DNA from 2 places in the Mangrovibacter sp. MFB070 genome. Region 1 is predicted to be linked to the other one. Evidence: predicted binding sites of a transcription regulator. Region 1 holds the regulator's gene; the other holds the start of a gene.

Region 1 (8,055 bases):
TAATCGAGGTCATAACAATGAAAAAAAGTCTCATTGCCCTTTGCCTGAGCGCAGGGTTGCTCGCCACTGTTCCCGCAATCTCTTTCGCTGAAGTTGACCTGGTGCCGCAAAATCTCGCCGGAGCGCCTACTTTTAGTGCTCAGTCACTCCAGCGGTTAACCTGGCAGCCATTAAATTCCGGGCAGAATGTAGAAGTTAAGCTGGCAACACAGGGCCAGCAACTCAGTAACCCGGGCATTACCGGGCCAGTGGCCGCATACAGCGTGCCTGCCAATATTGGCGAACTCTCAATTACCCTGACCAGTGAAGTGGCACAGAACCGGGTATTCGCCCCGAATGTGCTGGTACTGGACCAAAATATGAACCCGTCAGCCTGGTTCCCGGCGAACTTCTTCACTTACCAACAACCTGGTGTGATGGCTGCCGACCGGCTGGAAGGCACCCTGAAACTGACGCCTGCGTTAGGGCAGCAGAAAATTTACTTACTGGTCTTTACGACTCCGCAGGATGTACAACGTACCACCACATTGATTGCTCCGGCCAAGGCTTACGCCAAAGGCGCGGGTAATGCCATTCCGGATATTCCGGACCCGGTAGCGCAGCACGCTACAGAGGGTACGCTCAAACTGAAAGTGAAAACCTCTTCCGGAGCCAGCATCCTGGTTGGGCCTATCTTTGGTTCTTCAGCCAGCACCCCAACGGTCACCGTCGGAAATACTGCCACAGCTGTTGCGCCTGTCGCGCCTGTTGCGGCACCAGCTCCGGCACTGAAAGCGGAGCCCATGCTGAATGACACTGAAGCCTACTTTAACCAGGCCATTAAGCAGGCCGTGGCGAAAGGTGATGTAGATAAAGCGTTGAAATTACTTGATGAGGCGGAGCGTCTTGGATCCACCAGCGCACGTAAAACCTTTATCAGTAGTGTAAAAGGCAAGGGGTAATCACCCCACATTGCTGATCTTGTAAGCCTTGGTGCGCGTCTGCGCACCTTTTTTCCACCGGCAGGCTTGTCTGTGGTCGTTGTTTTTTTGTTACATGGCTGTTGGTTTCTGCTATTTTCCTGCCACACCCTTTTCGTGTTCTGCGTTACAATGTCCACTGTTCTGTTCTGGAGACTGTTGGGCATGATGCACCCTGCTTTGGCGCAATTACGGGCGCTGTCTTTCTCCGACACCCTGCCGGATAACCTGTCAGCCTGGCTGCGTGACTGGCTGTTGTTGGAAGACTCAATGACAAAGCGTTTTGAACGCTGTTGCAGCAAGGTTAGTGTGACGCTGCTATCGGAAGGCTTTGTAACGCCGGAACAGGTGGGTGAAGACGCCGACTGGTTACCCCGTGAACCACAATACTGGTTACGGGAAATTATTTTGCTGGGCGATAGTACGCCCTGGCTGGTGGGGCGCACTGTGGTGCCGTTATCCACGCTGAACGGTCCGGAGCTGGCGTTACAGCGCCTGGGCACAACGCCGCTTGGCAGGTATTTGTTTACCTCATCAGCCCTTACACGCGATTTTATTCACCCGGGGCGCAGTGAAACCTTATGGGGGCGCCGTTCCCGCCTCCGTTTGTCGGGCAAACCATTATTACTGACCGAATTGTTTTTACCTGCATCACCGTTGTATCAAGAGGATGAAAAATGGAGTGGAGTCTGACGCAGAAGAATAAGCTGCTGGCATTTCACCGGCTCATGCGTACTGACAAACCGATTGGCGCGTTACTGTTACTCTGGCCTACCTTATGGGCGTTGTGGCTTGCGGCACCAGGCGTCCCGCCGGTAACTATTCTGCTGGTTTTCATTGCCGGTGTCTGGTTAATGCGCGCCGCGGGTTGTGTGGTGAATGACTTCGCCGACCGCAAATTTGACGGGCATGTCAAGCGCACTGCTCGCCGCCCATTGCCCAGTGGTGATGTAACAGTACGTGAAGCGATTACGTTATTTGGTGTGCTGGTATTACTGGCTTTCGTGCTGGTGCTTACCCTGAACACCATGACGATTCTGCTGTCTGTCGCCGGGCTGGCACTGGCCTGGGTATACCCGTTTATGAAACGCTACACCCATTTACCTCAGGTGGTATTAGGGGCTGCGTTTGGCTGGTCAATTCCTATGGCGTTTTCGGCCGTGAGTGAACAGTTGCCGCTCAGTTGCTGGTTACTGTTTTTAGCCAATATCCTTTGGGCTGTCGCTTATGACACGCAATATGCCATGGTAGACAGAGACGACGACCTGAAAATAGGCGTGAAATCCACCGCTATTCTGTTTGGGCGCTACGACAAACTGATTATTGGCATATTGCAGGTGGCGGTTCTCGCACTGTTAGTGCTGGTGGGCTGGCTTAATCACCTGAGCGGTGCGTTTTACTGGTCGCTGTTGCTTGCTGCGGGGCTGTTTTCATACCAGCAAAAACTCATTGCCGGGCGCGACCGGGATGCCTGTTTTAAAGCCTTTATGAATAACAACTATGTAGGGCTGGTATTATTTTTAGGGTTGTTTGTACATTATCTGCCGCCGTTATCCTGAGCGGCTATTATTGCGGGCATAAAAAATGGCGGGAATTCCCGCCATTTTTTTCGTACACACTCAACGGTTATTGCGCGGGTGCGTCTTCGCCTTGTGATGCAGCACTTTCAATCGTCAGGCGGATATCCGAAGTAATCAGCTCAGCCAGCAACTGGTAAACCTTCATGGTTTCTGTTGGCTCCGCATCACCGGTATCGCTGATATAGCCTTCATCACGCAGTGTCAGCACCAGAGAAGAGAACACCGCTTTGTCGAAGAACTCAGGGGCGTTGATACCGTGCAGTACAGACAAACGTTGTGCCACAGTACGGCTCTCTTTCTCCAGAGTCCCGCGGTTAATCGTCGGGTTGGCGCTCAACAGCCAGAAAGTGATTGCATAACGTTGAATCGTCTCGCGCACCCCGGCTGCAAGCAGCTGTAGAGTCCGGGAGCGTGCCGGGTTCAGGCGGAAACGGCCGCCGTCTTCCAGAATCAGGTTCTGCTGCACCAGCTCATTGAGCAGCGCATCCACTACAGAACCCAGTGCTTCTTTGTCCCAGTGCAGGAACAGCTCTGCTTTAAGCATTGGGAACAGTACTTCTACCCGGCTCAGCAGATCTTCGCGTGTGATATTACGGTGTTGCGTAATAATTGAGGCCAGTAAAGACGGCATCACCAGCATATGCACAATGTTATTGCGATAGTAGGTCATTAACACGGCCTGCTCACGGGGCAGAACGATAATATCGCCAATCGTGTCTTTTTCTACTTCGAACTTATTCATCTGCAATGCGTGGTCGATAAGCTCGCTGGCCGACAATGCAGGAACGGTAGCATCCGGTGAATAAGGCACATTGCGCAGCAGGCTCATGTAACATTCTAACTGCTCAGTCAGTTGCTCACGGGTAAGTGAACGCTGGCGAGAGGCCAGTAAAGCCGTGCAACACAGGTTCATGGCGTTAGCCGCACCAGCATTGTTAATGCGCACCATCAGTGTATGAGCAATTTCGTTCACGCTGGGGGTTAACCACGGCGGGCGTATCGCTTCGATGGGGTCTATCGCATCACGCCACTCCGGGACATGCTGATTCAGCCAGTTGGTCAGTGGAATTGGCTCGCCAAAGTTGACATACCCCTGGCCCAGGTTACGCAGCTTGCTCAGGCCGCGCATCATCTGGATAAGGCTCTCTTTCTCTTTAGTGGCGCCACGCAACTCTTTCGCGTAGGTGCCCACTTCCATGACATGTTCATAACCAATGTAAATCGGCACCAGCGTAATCGGGCGGGTACCGCCGCGCAGCATGGCCTGAATCGTCATAGACAGTGTGCCGGTTTTTGGGTCAAGCAGGCGGCCGGTGCGCGAACGCCCCCCTTCAACAAAATACTCCACCGAATACCCACGGCTGAATAATTCACCCAGGTATTCACGGAACACGGTTGAATAGAGCTTATTGCCTTTAAACGTACGGCGAATAAAGAAAGCACCCAGACGGCGGAAAATCGGCCCGGCGGGCCAGAAGTTCAGGTTAATGCCAGCTGCAATATGCGGCGGCACCAGCCCCTGGTGATACAGCACATAGGACAGCAGCAGGTAATCCATATGGCTGCGGTGGCAGGGAACATACACCAGTTCGTGGCCTTCATGGGCCAACTGGCGAACCCGCTCAGCGTTATGAACGTTAATGCCCTGATATAACCGGTTCCAGGTGAAGCCCAGCACGCGGTCAGTCATGCGGATGGCTTCATAGGAGAAGTTCGCGGCAATTTCTTCCATCAGAGCAACGGCATTTTGCTGTGCTTTTTCATGGGAGATTTTCTTGCTGCGCGCTTCATCTTCTACCGCTTTGGCGATAGCTTTTGAAGACAACAACTTATTGAACAGGTCCTGACGGGCAGGTAAGCGCGGGCCGACAGCCGCCAGACGCAGCCGGGCAAAGTGCATACGTGCAACCCGGGCCAGCTTCTGGGCGATAGTTTTGTCTGTGCCATGCTCTGTCGCCATCCAGCGCAGAGAGACGGGCGGCGAAAAACGCACGAAGCTGTCGCGGCCCAGCCATAGCACGGCAAAGAACTTCTGAATGCCGTTAAGCAGGCGCAGCGGCGGGTTTTCTTCGCCTTTTTCCCGGCCTGGTGAACGGCCAAACATCACTGATACTGGCACCATCTGGACATCCAGATTGGGGTTGCTGCGGTGCAGATCCAGGTAATCATGAAACAGCTTGATGGACTCTTCCTTCGGCGTGTAATAGGTAAATACACGCGGCCCGCCATGAATAAATACATAGCGTGGCAGGCAGGCACCGTCCACTTCAAGGGGTGTCAGCGGGTCTGGCAAATCGTGTGCCAGACATTGCGCCCGTAATGTCAGTAAGTCTGCCTTTGAATTGTAAGGCAGCACATACATAATAGGGCGAGAGGTATCTAAACCCAATTCGGCGCAAGGATCCGCCGGAATAGATTTGCTTTTTACCAGCATACTTAATGGTAAATTCAGCAATTTGTAGTAAATTCGTGGCCAACCGGACATAAACGTTGTAAAGCCTCTGGTTAAAAACGCAAATGCGTCGCAAGAATAACAGAAACCCGCCTGGATTTCTGAGGAAGTTGCCTGCGCGACGCTACAGGCATTGACGCCACTAAGCTAAAAAGGTTCCTTCATGGCAAGTAACACCACTGGACTCACCCGAATCATTAAAGCAGCCGGTTATTCCTGGAAAGGTATTCGTGCGGCATGGCGCAATGAAGCCGCATTTCGCCAGGAAGGAGTTGCTACTGTACTGGCTATCTTTATTGCCTGTTGGCTGGATGTCGGTGCCATTGCCCGCGTGTTGCTTATCGGCTCCGTCACTCTGGTTATGATAATCGAAATTCTCAACAGTGCTATTGAAGCCATTGTTGACCGGGTGGGAACAGATTTTCACGAACTCTCTGGCAGGGCTAAAGATATGGGGTCCGCTGCAGTGTTGTTCGCAATTATACTCGCCCTGTTTACCTGGGGAAGCGTGCTCTGGTCTCATTTTTTCTGAGTTTTTCCTGAAAAAACGCTTGATACCGTGTATTTCAGGCGCTGTCTGGTTACCTCTGGCTACTTTATGGGATAAGTCCCTGGTTTTTTGCTTAATTGTGGTTTCAAAATCACCATTAACTGTATATACTCACAGCATAACTGTATATACACCCAGGGGGCAGAAGGAATGAAAGCACTTACTACCAGACAGCAGGAGGTCTATGATCTCATCCGGGATCACATTAGCCAGACGGGGATGCCTCCAACCCGTGCGGAAATAGCGCAACGTCTGGGTTTTCGTTCGCCCAATGCGGCAGAGGAACACTTGAAAGCGCTGGCCCGCAAAGGGGTTATCGAAATCGTTTCTGGCGCTTCTCGTGGTATTCGTCTGCTCCTGGAAGAATCCAATGACGACGGCCTGCCGCTGGTTGGCCGGGTTGCTGCCGGTGAACCACTGCTGGCTCAGCAGCACATTGAAGGCCACTATCAGGTCGACCCTTCCCTGTTTAAACCACATGCGGATTTCTTACTGCGCGTTAGTGGTATGTCAATGAAAGATATCGGTATTATGGACGGCGATTTACTCGCAGTGCATAAAACGCAGGATGTGCGCAATGGCCAGGTCGTTGTGGCACGCATCGACGACGAAGTAACCGTTAAACGCCTGAAACAGCAAGGGAATACGGTTCAGTTACTCCCTGAAAATAACGAATTCAAACCCATTGTTGTCGATTTACGCGAGCAAAACTTTACCATCGAGGGCCTGGCTGTTGGCGTTATTCGCAACGGCGACTGGCTCTGACCGAATCCTTAATTTGCTATGCTTTTACAGCCGTGATGCAGCCAGCCTGTGTCACGGCTTTTTTGTGGGTGTTCACCCAAACTTTATCCGGGGTAAGTGATGCGATTTTTTTCCCGAACTGACCGGGCATTGTGGCGCCTGGCTATTCCCATGATAGTGTCCAACATCACCGTACCGTTATTGGGCCTGGTTGATACTGCGGTGATTGGGCACCTGGACAGCCCGGATTACCTTGGTGGCGTGGCTATTGGCGCAACAGCAACCAGTTTTCTGTTTATGCTGCTGCTGTTTTTACGGATGAGTACTACCGGGTTAACGGCCCAGGCTTATGGCGCAAGAGACGACGAGGGGTTGTTACGAGCCCTGATGCAGCCGTTATTGCTGGCACTGGTGGCGGGAGTCGCCATTGTGGTGTTTCGTGCGCCATTAATTCACTTCGCACTTACCGTGACGGGCGGCAGTGAAGCGGTATTGTCCCAGGCGCAGGCATTTTTATCGGTTCGCTGGCTGGGTGCCCCTGCTTCACTGGCTAACCTGGTGTTACTGGGCTGGTTGTTGGGTGTGCAGTATGCCCGTGCTCCGGTTATTCTGCTGGTGGTGGGTAATGTGCTGAATATCGCGCTGGATATCTGGCTGGTAATGGGGCTGGGTATGAACGTGAAAGGGGCTGCGCTGGCAACCACTCTCTCTGAGTATGTCACGCTGCTTCTGGGGTTGGTGATGGTCTGGCGGGTTCTGGTGCTGCGGGGCATTCCTCTGGCAGGCCTGAAAACGGCGTGGTTCGGTAATATTCGGCGTTTGATGGCGTTAAACCGTGACATCATGTTGCGTTCTTTACTGGTTCAGGGCTGCTTTGCTTCCATCACGGTGCTCGGCGCCAGGCTGGGCGGCGATATTGTGGCTGTAAATGCATTACTGATGACGTTACTGACCTTTACCGCTTACGCACTTGATGGTTTTGCTTATGCAGTAGAAGCCCATTCCGGCCAGGCTTTTGGGGCCCGCAGCAAAGGGCAGTTGCTGGCGGTATGGGGCGCTGCATGCCGCCAGGCTGGTGTGGTAGCTCTGGGGTTCTCTCTGGTTTATGCCCTTGCCGGGCCACAAATTATTGGCTTACTGACTTCGCTACCAGCATTACACCAGTTGGCAGATAAATACTTGTTCTGGCAGGTGCTGCTGCCGGTTGCCGGGGTGTGGTGTTATTTGTTGGACGGGATGTTTGTTGGTGCGACCCGGGGCGCAGAAATGCGTAACAGCATGGCGCTTTCAGCCGCAGGGTTTGCGGTGTGCCTGCTGACACTGCCTGGGTTTGGGAATCATGGGTTGTGGTTTTCTTTGGTGGTGTTTTTGGTGCTGCGCGGGGTGACGTTGGGGTGGTGCTGGCGGCGGTACTGGCGGGATGGCACGTGGTTTGAGGTGAAGTGAAGGGGAGCACTTGCAGTGTAGCTGGCTGTTTTCGTTCATTTTCAGTGGTGTAGTTGTTTCCGTTCACCTGAAGTGAGGTGGTTAATGTGGCTTCACAGCCTGTGAACGTGTTAAGGGGCCCGCCCCTTAACAATCCGGTTTTTCGCTGGCGACCGGTGCTGCGCACTGCGTTCACCTCCGGGCAGTCAGCCTGCGGCCGGCTCGACTCGGCATCCATGCCTCGGTTCGCCTTATTCCGCCGTCCGGGCGGAATAACCTTGTCTTCCTTTCTGCGGTTCACCGGTCTTACGCGAGCAGGCCTCGCTGCAAGTAGCGGGTTGTTTG
Region 2 (8,055 bases), on a different contig from region 1:
GGATCTCACCTAACAAGGCATGGGTATGCAAAATGGTTTCTGTATCCAGTGGATCCCGCCCACAGTAACAGGCGATTAATGCGCACAGGTGATCATGCATGGGGGCGATCACCTGGTCATGAATCAGGGTGTAAGCGGAAGTGGGGGAAAGCTGTTCGCGGGAAATAAATTTACTCAGGTTGAGGGTTTCATCTGAGGTCAGCAATTTGCACATATGGCCGCAGGCCAGGTGAATTAACTCGCGCACTGCCGTTTTGTCTGGTTGTTCCCGGGAAAGTAGCTGTACCGCGGAAGCAACATGTGGCTGGAAATTATGGCTGATAAAATCTGCTATCCATTGCGCGCAGGCCATATACAGTTCTTCTTTTGAACCAAAATAGTAAGTAATGGCAGCTATATTTTGGTCGGCCTGTGTTGCAATATCTCGTGTGGTTGCATGCAAACCAAACTCACCAAACTGCGCTATAGCGGCAGTAATTAATTGGTTTTTAGCGAGTTCACCCCGAGAGGTGACGGGCGTATTCATCGTATTCATCACCAGAGCAAGTAAAAGTTAATCAATCGTTTGATTAAGTTTATGCCAGCTTTTGGTATATGGCTACTGGCAGCGTATTATTTTGCAGAAATTTCTGTTCGCGGGAATTTATGCAGCGCGACGGAAAAGCTGTTACACTCCGCCGCTTCATGACACTGTGGTTGTGTCGCTGTTGTTTGGTTAAGGGGTTCCCTTGCCACTAAAACGACGATCCCTGGAACTACGCCGTAAACTGCGGGCAGGGTGAGTGAGGAGTTGTTATGTCTTTTGAATCACTCGGGTTAAATCCGGCAATTTTACAGGCAGTAGCTGAACAGGGTTATAGCGAGCCAACCCCAATTCAACAACAGGCGATTCCGGCAGTGCTTGCCGGGCGCGATTTAATGGCCAGCGCACAGACCGGGACCGGGAAAACCGCCGGGTTTACTTTGCCATTGTTGCAGAAATTGTCTCAGTCTCCGCATGCGGTCAGTGGCAAACGCCCTGTTCGTGCTCTGATTCTGACGCCTACCCGCGAGCTTGCTGCACAGGTTTGGGAAAATGTGCGTGCCTACAGCAGCCACCTGAAACTGCGTTCACTGGTGGTGTATGGCGGTGTCAGCATCAACCCACAAATGATGAAGCTGCGTGGTGGCGTAGATATTCTGGTCGCCACTCCTGGCCGCTTGCTGGATCTGGTGCACCAAAATGCAGTCAGCCTGGATAAAGTAGAAGTACTGGTGCTGGATGAAGCAGACCGCATGCTGGATATGGGCTTTATCCATGATATTCGCCGTGTGCTGGCAAAATTACCGGCAAAACGCCAGAACTTGCTGTTTTCCGCAACCTTCTCTGATGACATTAAACACCTGGCTTCCGGGTTACTTAAAAACCCGGAAGTGATTGAAGTTGCACGCCGTAATGCGCCTTCAGAACAGGTGACACAATATGTGCACCTGGTTGATAAAAAGCGTAAGCGTGAATTGTTGTCTCACCTGATTGGTAAAGATAACTGGCAGCAGGTACTGATCTTCACCCGCACAAAATACGGTGCCAACCACCTTGCGGAGCAACTGAACAAAGACGGCATCAGCGCTGCGGCTATTCATGGTAATAAAAGCCAGGGAGCCCGTACCCGTGCGCTGGCCGATTTTAAATCCGGCGCGATTCGTGCGCTGGTGGCTACAGACATTGCTGCACGTGGTATTGATATTGAATCACTGCCTTATGTGGTTAACTATGAGTTGCCAAATGTGCCGGAAGACTATGTTCACCGTATTGGCCGTACCGGGCGCGCGGCAGCAACCGGGCAGGCGGTGTCACTGGTGTGTGTAGACGAGCACAAACTGTTAAAAGACATTGAGCGCTTACTTAAACGCCCAATACCGCGCATGGCGATTGACGGCTATGAGCCAGACCCGTCCATCAAAGCGGAACCAGTGGAAGACCGCCAGTCGCGTGGCCGCCGTGGTGGTGGCCAGGGCCGTGGTAGCCGCCCTTCAGCCGGGGCTCCGGCGAAGAAACGCACCCCGCGCCCAGAAAACCGTGGTGCCCGGCCTGAAAATGCCAGCGGCAAACCTGAAAACCGCCCGGCAAAACCCCGCCGCTCGCGTGCTCCCCGAAAAGAGAATGGCAGTAATGGCCAGTAATGGCCTGCGTGGCTGGTAAAACTGCCTGCCACTGCGGTTAACCCCCGGTCTGTTAGCCGTTCCCGGCAATTCTGGTTCACAGAATTGCCGGCTCTCTTCCAGTAAACCAATTTGCCCCAAAAAGCAGTTCAGCCAGCCACGAAAAAATGCCACAATAGTGGTTGTTTATACAGTACAGGAACTGCAATGGCCTTATCCGCGGCACAAAAGGCGCAAATTGCCGCATGGTACAAAGCGCTGCAACAACAAATCCCTGATTTTATCCCTCGCCCTCCTCAGCGGCATATGATTGCCGAGGTGGCAAAAAACCTGGCGGGTGACAGCGGCCGGCATTTGGTTATTGAAGCGCCAACGGGCGTAGGTAAAACGCTCTCCTACCTGATTCCGGGGATTGCCCTTGCCCGGGATGAAAAAAAAACGCTGGTGGTCAGTACTGCGAACGTCGCGTTGCAGGATCAGATCTACAGTAAAGATCTCCCTCTTCTGAGCAAGATAATCCCTGAATTGCGTTATACAGCCGCTTTTGGCCGTGGGCGCTATGTTTGCCCACGTAACCTGGAAGCCCTCGCCAGCGATAACAGCAGCCAGGGGGATCTGTTAGCGTTTCTTGATGATGACCTCACGCCGAAAAATAAAGCAGAACAACAGCGCTGTGCGGCATTAAAGAAAGACCTCGACAGCTACAGTTGGGATGGTCTGCGTGACCACACAGATAAAGTTATTGATGACGGGTTATGGGCGCGCCTGAGCACAGACCGCGCCAGTTGCCTTGGCAGCAACTGCCATTGGTACCGTGAGTGCCCTTTCTTTGTGGCCCGCCGTGAAATTCGTGAAGCTGAAGTGGTGGTGGCGAACCATGCTCTGGTGCTGGCGGCAATGGAGAGTGAATCCGTGTTACCGGAGCCAGATAATTTGCTACTGGTACTGGATGAAGGCCACCATATACCAGAGGTTGCCCGTGATGCACTGGAAATGAGTGCGGAAATCACGCCTGGCTGGAGCCGCCTGCAGCTGGATCTGTTTTGCAAACTGGTCAGCACCTGCCTGGAGCAGTTCCGCCCTAAAACGGTTCCTCCGCTGGCAACACCCGAGCGCCTGGCAAACCATTGTGAAGAAATCACTGAACATCTTGCGGGCCTGGTTGCACAATTTGATTTAGCGCTGCCAGCCACAGAAGAAGGTGATTACCGTTTCCCCATGGGGGTTTTGCCCGAAGATATCATGGCCCATTGTGAGCGCCTGGCAAAACTGACCGATGCACTGCGTGGCCTTGCAGAATCATTCCTGAATGATTTAAGTGAACGCACCGGGCAGCATGATATTGTGCGGTTGCACCGCCTGATTCTGCAAACTAACCGGGCTTTTGGCCACTTTGAGGCGCAGAGTAAATTGTGGCGGCTGGCGGCAATGGAAAAAGCCTCCGGAGCACCGGTATCAAAATGGTTTACCCGTACTTTTCAGGATGGCCAGGCTCACCTGTTCTTCCACTGTGTTGGCATTCGTGTCAGCGACCAGTTGGAACGCCTGTTGTGGCGGCAAATTCCCCATATTGTAGTGACTTCAGCCACATTACGTTCCCTGAACAGTTATACCCGCATTCAGGAGCTCACCGGGCTGCATGAAAAACGGGGGGATACCTTCGTTACTCTGGATTCCCCCTTTAACCATGTAGACCAGGGGCGCATTGTTATTCCCCAAATGCAAACCGACCCTCAGCCAGCAACAGAGCGCCAGCATATTGCCGAGATGGCGGCGTTTTTCCGTGAGCAACTCAAGGCAGGCAAGCACAAAGGGATGCTGGTGTTATTTGCCAGTGGCCGTGCAATGAATATTTTTCTTGAAGAAGTGCAGGATCTGCGTCTGGTGTTACTGGTGCAGGGCGACCAGCCCCGTTACCGGCTGGTTGAGCTTCACCGTAAGCGTGTAAGCCAGGGGGAAACCAGTGTGCTGGTTGGGTTGCAGTCTTTTGCCGAAGGCCTGGATTTGAAAGGTGAACTGTTAAGCCAGGTCCATATCCATAAAATTGCATTTCCCCCGGTAGACAGCCCGGTGGTGATTACCGAAGGGGAGTGGCTGAAAAGCCTGAAACGCTACCCGTTCGATGTACAAAGCCTGCCCGGAGCCTCTTTCACACTGATTCAGCAAGTGGGCCGCCTGATACGTAGCCACAGTTGTTGGGGGGAAGTGGTGATTTATGACCGGCGCTTATTGACAAAAAACTATGGTAAAAGGCTGCTGGATGCGTTACCTGTATTTCCTATCAGCCAGCCTGAGCTACCAGCAGTCCCATGTTCTGCAAAACCGGGCAAACCGGAAAAAAAACGCAGGCGCTCACCTCGCCAGGCTCGGGAAAAACAAGGCAGAGAGTAAAGTATGGATTACCGTAAAGTTATCAAAGAAATTGGCCGGGGTAAAAATCATGCCCGGGATCTGGACTGCGAAACTGCTCAGGCACTATATGCCAGCATGTTACGCGGAGACGTTCCTGAACTGGAACTGGGCGGGGTATTAATTGCTTTGCGTGTCAAAGGGGAAGGCGAAAGCGAAATGCAGGGCTTTTACCAGGCCACGCGCACGCATACGCTGCAGCTTTCTGCCCCGGCAGGCAGGCCTGTGCCCATCGTTATTCCCAGTTATAACGGCGCACGTAAGTTACCGAACCTGACACCACTACTCGCCTTGTTACTTTCCCGGCTGGGTTTCCCGGTTGTGGTCCATGGTGTGAGCGATGACCCGGGCAGGGTAATCACGGAAACGCTGTTTTCCATGATGGGCATTGAGGCGGTTCATTCTCGTGGCAAGGCTCAGGCGGAGCTGGAAGGTGATAAACCTGTTTATATACCTGTCAGTGCTTTGTGCCCGCCACTGGCAACTCAACTGGCACTGCGCTGGCGAATGGGGGTGCGTAACAGCGCTCACACGCTGGCAAAATTGCTGACGCCTTTTCCGGAAAATGCGGCATTACGGCTTTCGAGTGTCTCGCACCCGGAATACTTATCCCGCGTGAGCCAGTTTTTCCAGACTGTGGGTGGTCAGGCACTGGTTATGCACGGAACTGAAGGGGAAGTGTACGCCAACCCATTACGTTGCCCGCAAATAAACTGGGTGAATGCCGCAGGTGAGCAGGTGGTTTATAGCCGTCAGGCAGAAGTCAGCCCGGCACCGGTTTTCCCTTCAGGCAAAGACCCGCAACTGACTGTTGAGTGGTTAACACGCTGTTTGCGCGGCGAAGAGCCTGTTCCGGAATCTATCCAGATTCAGTTAGCATGTTGTTTACTGGCGGCAGCAGAAGTCGCAACGCTGGAAGAAGGTTTACAGCGGGTGGGGCAGTTAATTTAGCGCTGCATAAGCATAAAAAAGCCACCGCGCGTGGCCCGGCCACGATACCCGGTTACAGGCAAAATAGTGGCAGGTATGGCGGTGGCTGAGCCTGATATTCAGGCAAAAACAAGGGTAAATAACACAGAGAAATACAACCCACGGGAGTGGTTTCAGGCACCCCATATAACCCATATAAATTGAGGCCGGCTCATTAAGAACCGGCCTCAACAACGTTCTGTACGAAAATAGCGATGGTGGAACCTGAGCCTGTTTAACAGGGGGTTCCGTGCAGGTACGTCTTTATATGTCTTGTCTTACTCTGTTAGCGCTATTATCTCAGTCATTCCCACCTGGTGGCTATGTAAAAACCTTGTTGTAGTTATTCAAAATAATTGAATCTGGCTGTTTGCGGGAAGGCATTATCCGCGGTCATCGGGCCGGATAAGATCAAATCTTAGTGACTCATCAATCCCGTTGTTAAGTGACACATAAGTAATGAATAGTATCTAGTACCGGGAATATCCGGGTTTAACCGGGAGTATGTGGGATAAGTCTTGATATGAAAGGCTTCAGGTAATCTACTATGAAGTACACAGAGCGAGGTCAATGCCGAACGCTTTTTTAGATCACCTAACTTGAAACGAGATTACTGACACATAAAAAATGAAAGTACCGCTGGGTGATTTCAAGGTTTAAAGTGCATTTAAACCTTAAACATCCTTTGCAATATGAACAACACGGCCAATGACTTCAAAGTTATGAAGCTCACTTTTTGAAATAGGCATTGGTGGATAAGTCGTGTTATCGCTAATAAGAACCCAGGCGCCATTAGGTTGAATCTGAAACCTTTTCACCCACAACAAGTCATCTTGTCTGATTACATACATGTTTCCATCAGATGGCCTGGCATCTGCTGTGTTAATGAGTAAAGTGTCGTTGTTGCTGATTGTTGGTTCCATGGAATCACCTTTTGCCCAAACAACAACAAGGTCTTTTTCATGAAAACCACGATATGACAACCACTTACGTCTAAACGCTAGATGTCTACATGGTGAAATGCCATCATCATTAAATGAACCATATCCAGCCGATACTTGGATGCGATAACCTGGTATAAGAGCAAATTCATCTAAGAAGTTGTCATACGAATCAGGTTCTGCTTTTTCTACAGTGTAGTTAGGTGATGGCACATCATTTACTGACTGTTTACTTCCCTCACTCTTGTACGCCAACTTTGCTGCTGGTGGCAGGACAGATATATGATATTCCGTCGCTTTCGTCCCTTTCCTTTTTCTCCGCAAATCAGGTCGGTCATAGCTGGCTCTGTCCAGTATGTCTCTTGCCCTTCTCGGGGTTGTAGGCATATCAGGTAGACCGGCTGCATCTTTAGCCGTTAACCAGTCTTTAGATTCTTCAAACTCCATATTTACGTCCTTTTCATCGATGGTAAAAGGGACTAGTCGTCCTTTTTGCCGCTTACATGTCTTTTTCCACTAAATGCCAGGCTATACAGGCATCTGAGGCCGAATCACTAAAAAGACAAAAAGGACGAAGTCCTATTGACTTGCGTCCCTTTTGTCTCTATCGTCTTATTACTAGGTCTAAGCACAAGGGCTTATTACTATGAATGATTATGTAGCATCTCAAAAAAATTGCATGGATGGAAGAGACTGGCATCGGGCAGATGTAATTGCTGCTTTAAAAAAGAAAGGGACATCACTGGCCCGTGTTTCACGTGAAGCGGGACTTGGCTCAAGAACTTTAAGTAATACGTTTGCACGGAAATGGCCCCGAGGTGAGCAACTTATTGCTGCTGCCCTGGGAACTTCTCCACAAATGATTTGGCCGAGCAGGTATCCCAAAGAGGAGTGCAATTAATGGAATGGGTATCTGCTAATGAAGTCGCCGGTATTGCTGGATTGCCAACAACCCCCAGAAGAACCCGGGACACTCTTGAAAGAATGGTGGCAGGAAGGACTGAATTACGCCGTAAACGCGAGGGGTCAAAAGCATTTGAGTATCACATATCAGCTCTCCCGCCCCAAGTTCGAGCCGAATTTCTTACATCCAAAGGATTAATTGAAACTGGTGTAGGGTTGATCACGTTACCTGAAAATAACAAGAAAACTGTCGCTTCAGCAGAAAGCTTTGAAAGACAGAAACTCTGGCAACACTGGGAGAAAGCCAGTAACGAACAGCGACTGCGAGCCGAACACCGGGCTAAAGCTGTCGCTTTAGTTGCCGAACTCCAGGATTCGGGGCTGACCGGTGGAACACGCAGTGTGGACTTTGCCCGGCTATTTTCCCGGGTGGCAAAAAAGGTGGTGATTAACAACATCAAAGCCGGGGATGTCGATGCTTTCTGTGATGCATGGAATGTGGCAGGCAAGGACGAACGCCAGCTGCTTAAGGCTATTGCAAAACGGCCCGGGGCACTTCGCTCTCTTTCACACATCCTGCCGCTGGCTCATATCTACGCAAGCGGTAAAGGTGAGCCTGTTAATACGGGGCACATCCATTCAGCGATGCTTGAACTCGGTCATGCAGATGTCAACGGGGAATAACACCATG

The links. Region 1 encodes LexA, which represses DNA repair genes until DNA is damaged. Its sites were predicted from a motif close to TNCTGTATGTACATACAGNA; they were not measured.
Region 2: dinG (ATP-dependent DNA helicase DinG) is a predicted target of LexA. The motif match lies at 2,319-2,338, and genes of this name have one in related genera.

What each region holds. Positions count from the first base shown of each region.
Region 1 covers NZ_JJMI01000003.1:39,237-47,291, forward strand. The annotation lists gene malM (maltose operon protein MalM) at 12-941, shown strand; gene ubiC (chorismate lyase) at 1,125-1,652, shown strand; gene ubiA (4-hydroxybenzoate octaprenyltransferase) at 1,637-2,518, shown strand; gene plsB (glycerol-3-phosphate 1-O-acyltransferase PlsB) at 2,586-5,024, opposite strand; gene DT73_RS01675 (diacylglycerol kinase) at 5,155-5,523, shown strand; gene lexA (transcriptional repressor LexA) at 5,692-6,306, shown strand; gene dinF (MATE family efflux transporter DinF) at 6,406-7,731, shown strand.
Region 2 covers NZ_JJMI01000025.1:21,368-29,422, reverse strand. The annotation lists gene cecR (transcriptional regulator CecR) at 1-535, opposite strand, end outside; gene rhlE (ATP-dependent RNA helicase RhlE) at 796-2,163, shown strand; gene dinG (ATP-dependent DNA helicase DinG) at 2,350-4,533, shown strand; gene ybiB (DNA-binding protein YbiB) at 4,537-5,502, shown strand; gene DT73_RS12245 (S24 family peptidase) at 6,195-6,908, opposite strand; gene DT73_RS25550 (helix-turn-helix transcriptional regulator) at 7,141-7,362, shown strand; gene DT73_RS26205 (DNA-binding protein) at 7,362-8,048, shown strand; gene DT73_RS12235 (hypothetical protein) at 8,026-8,055, shown strand, end outside.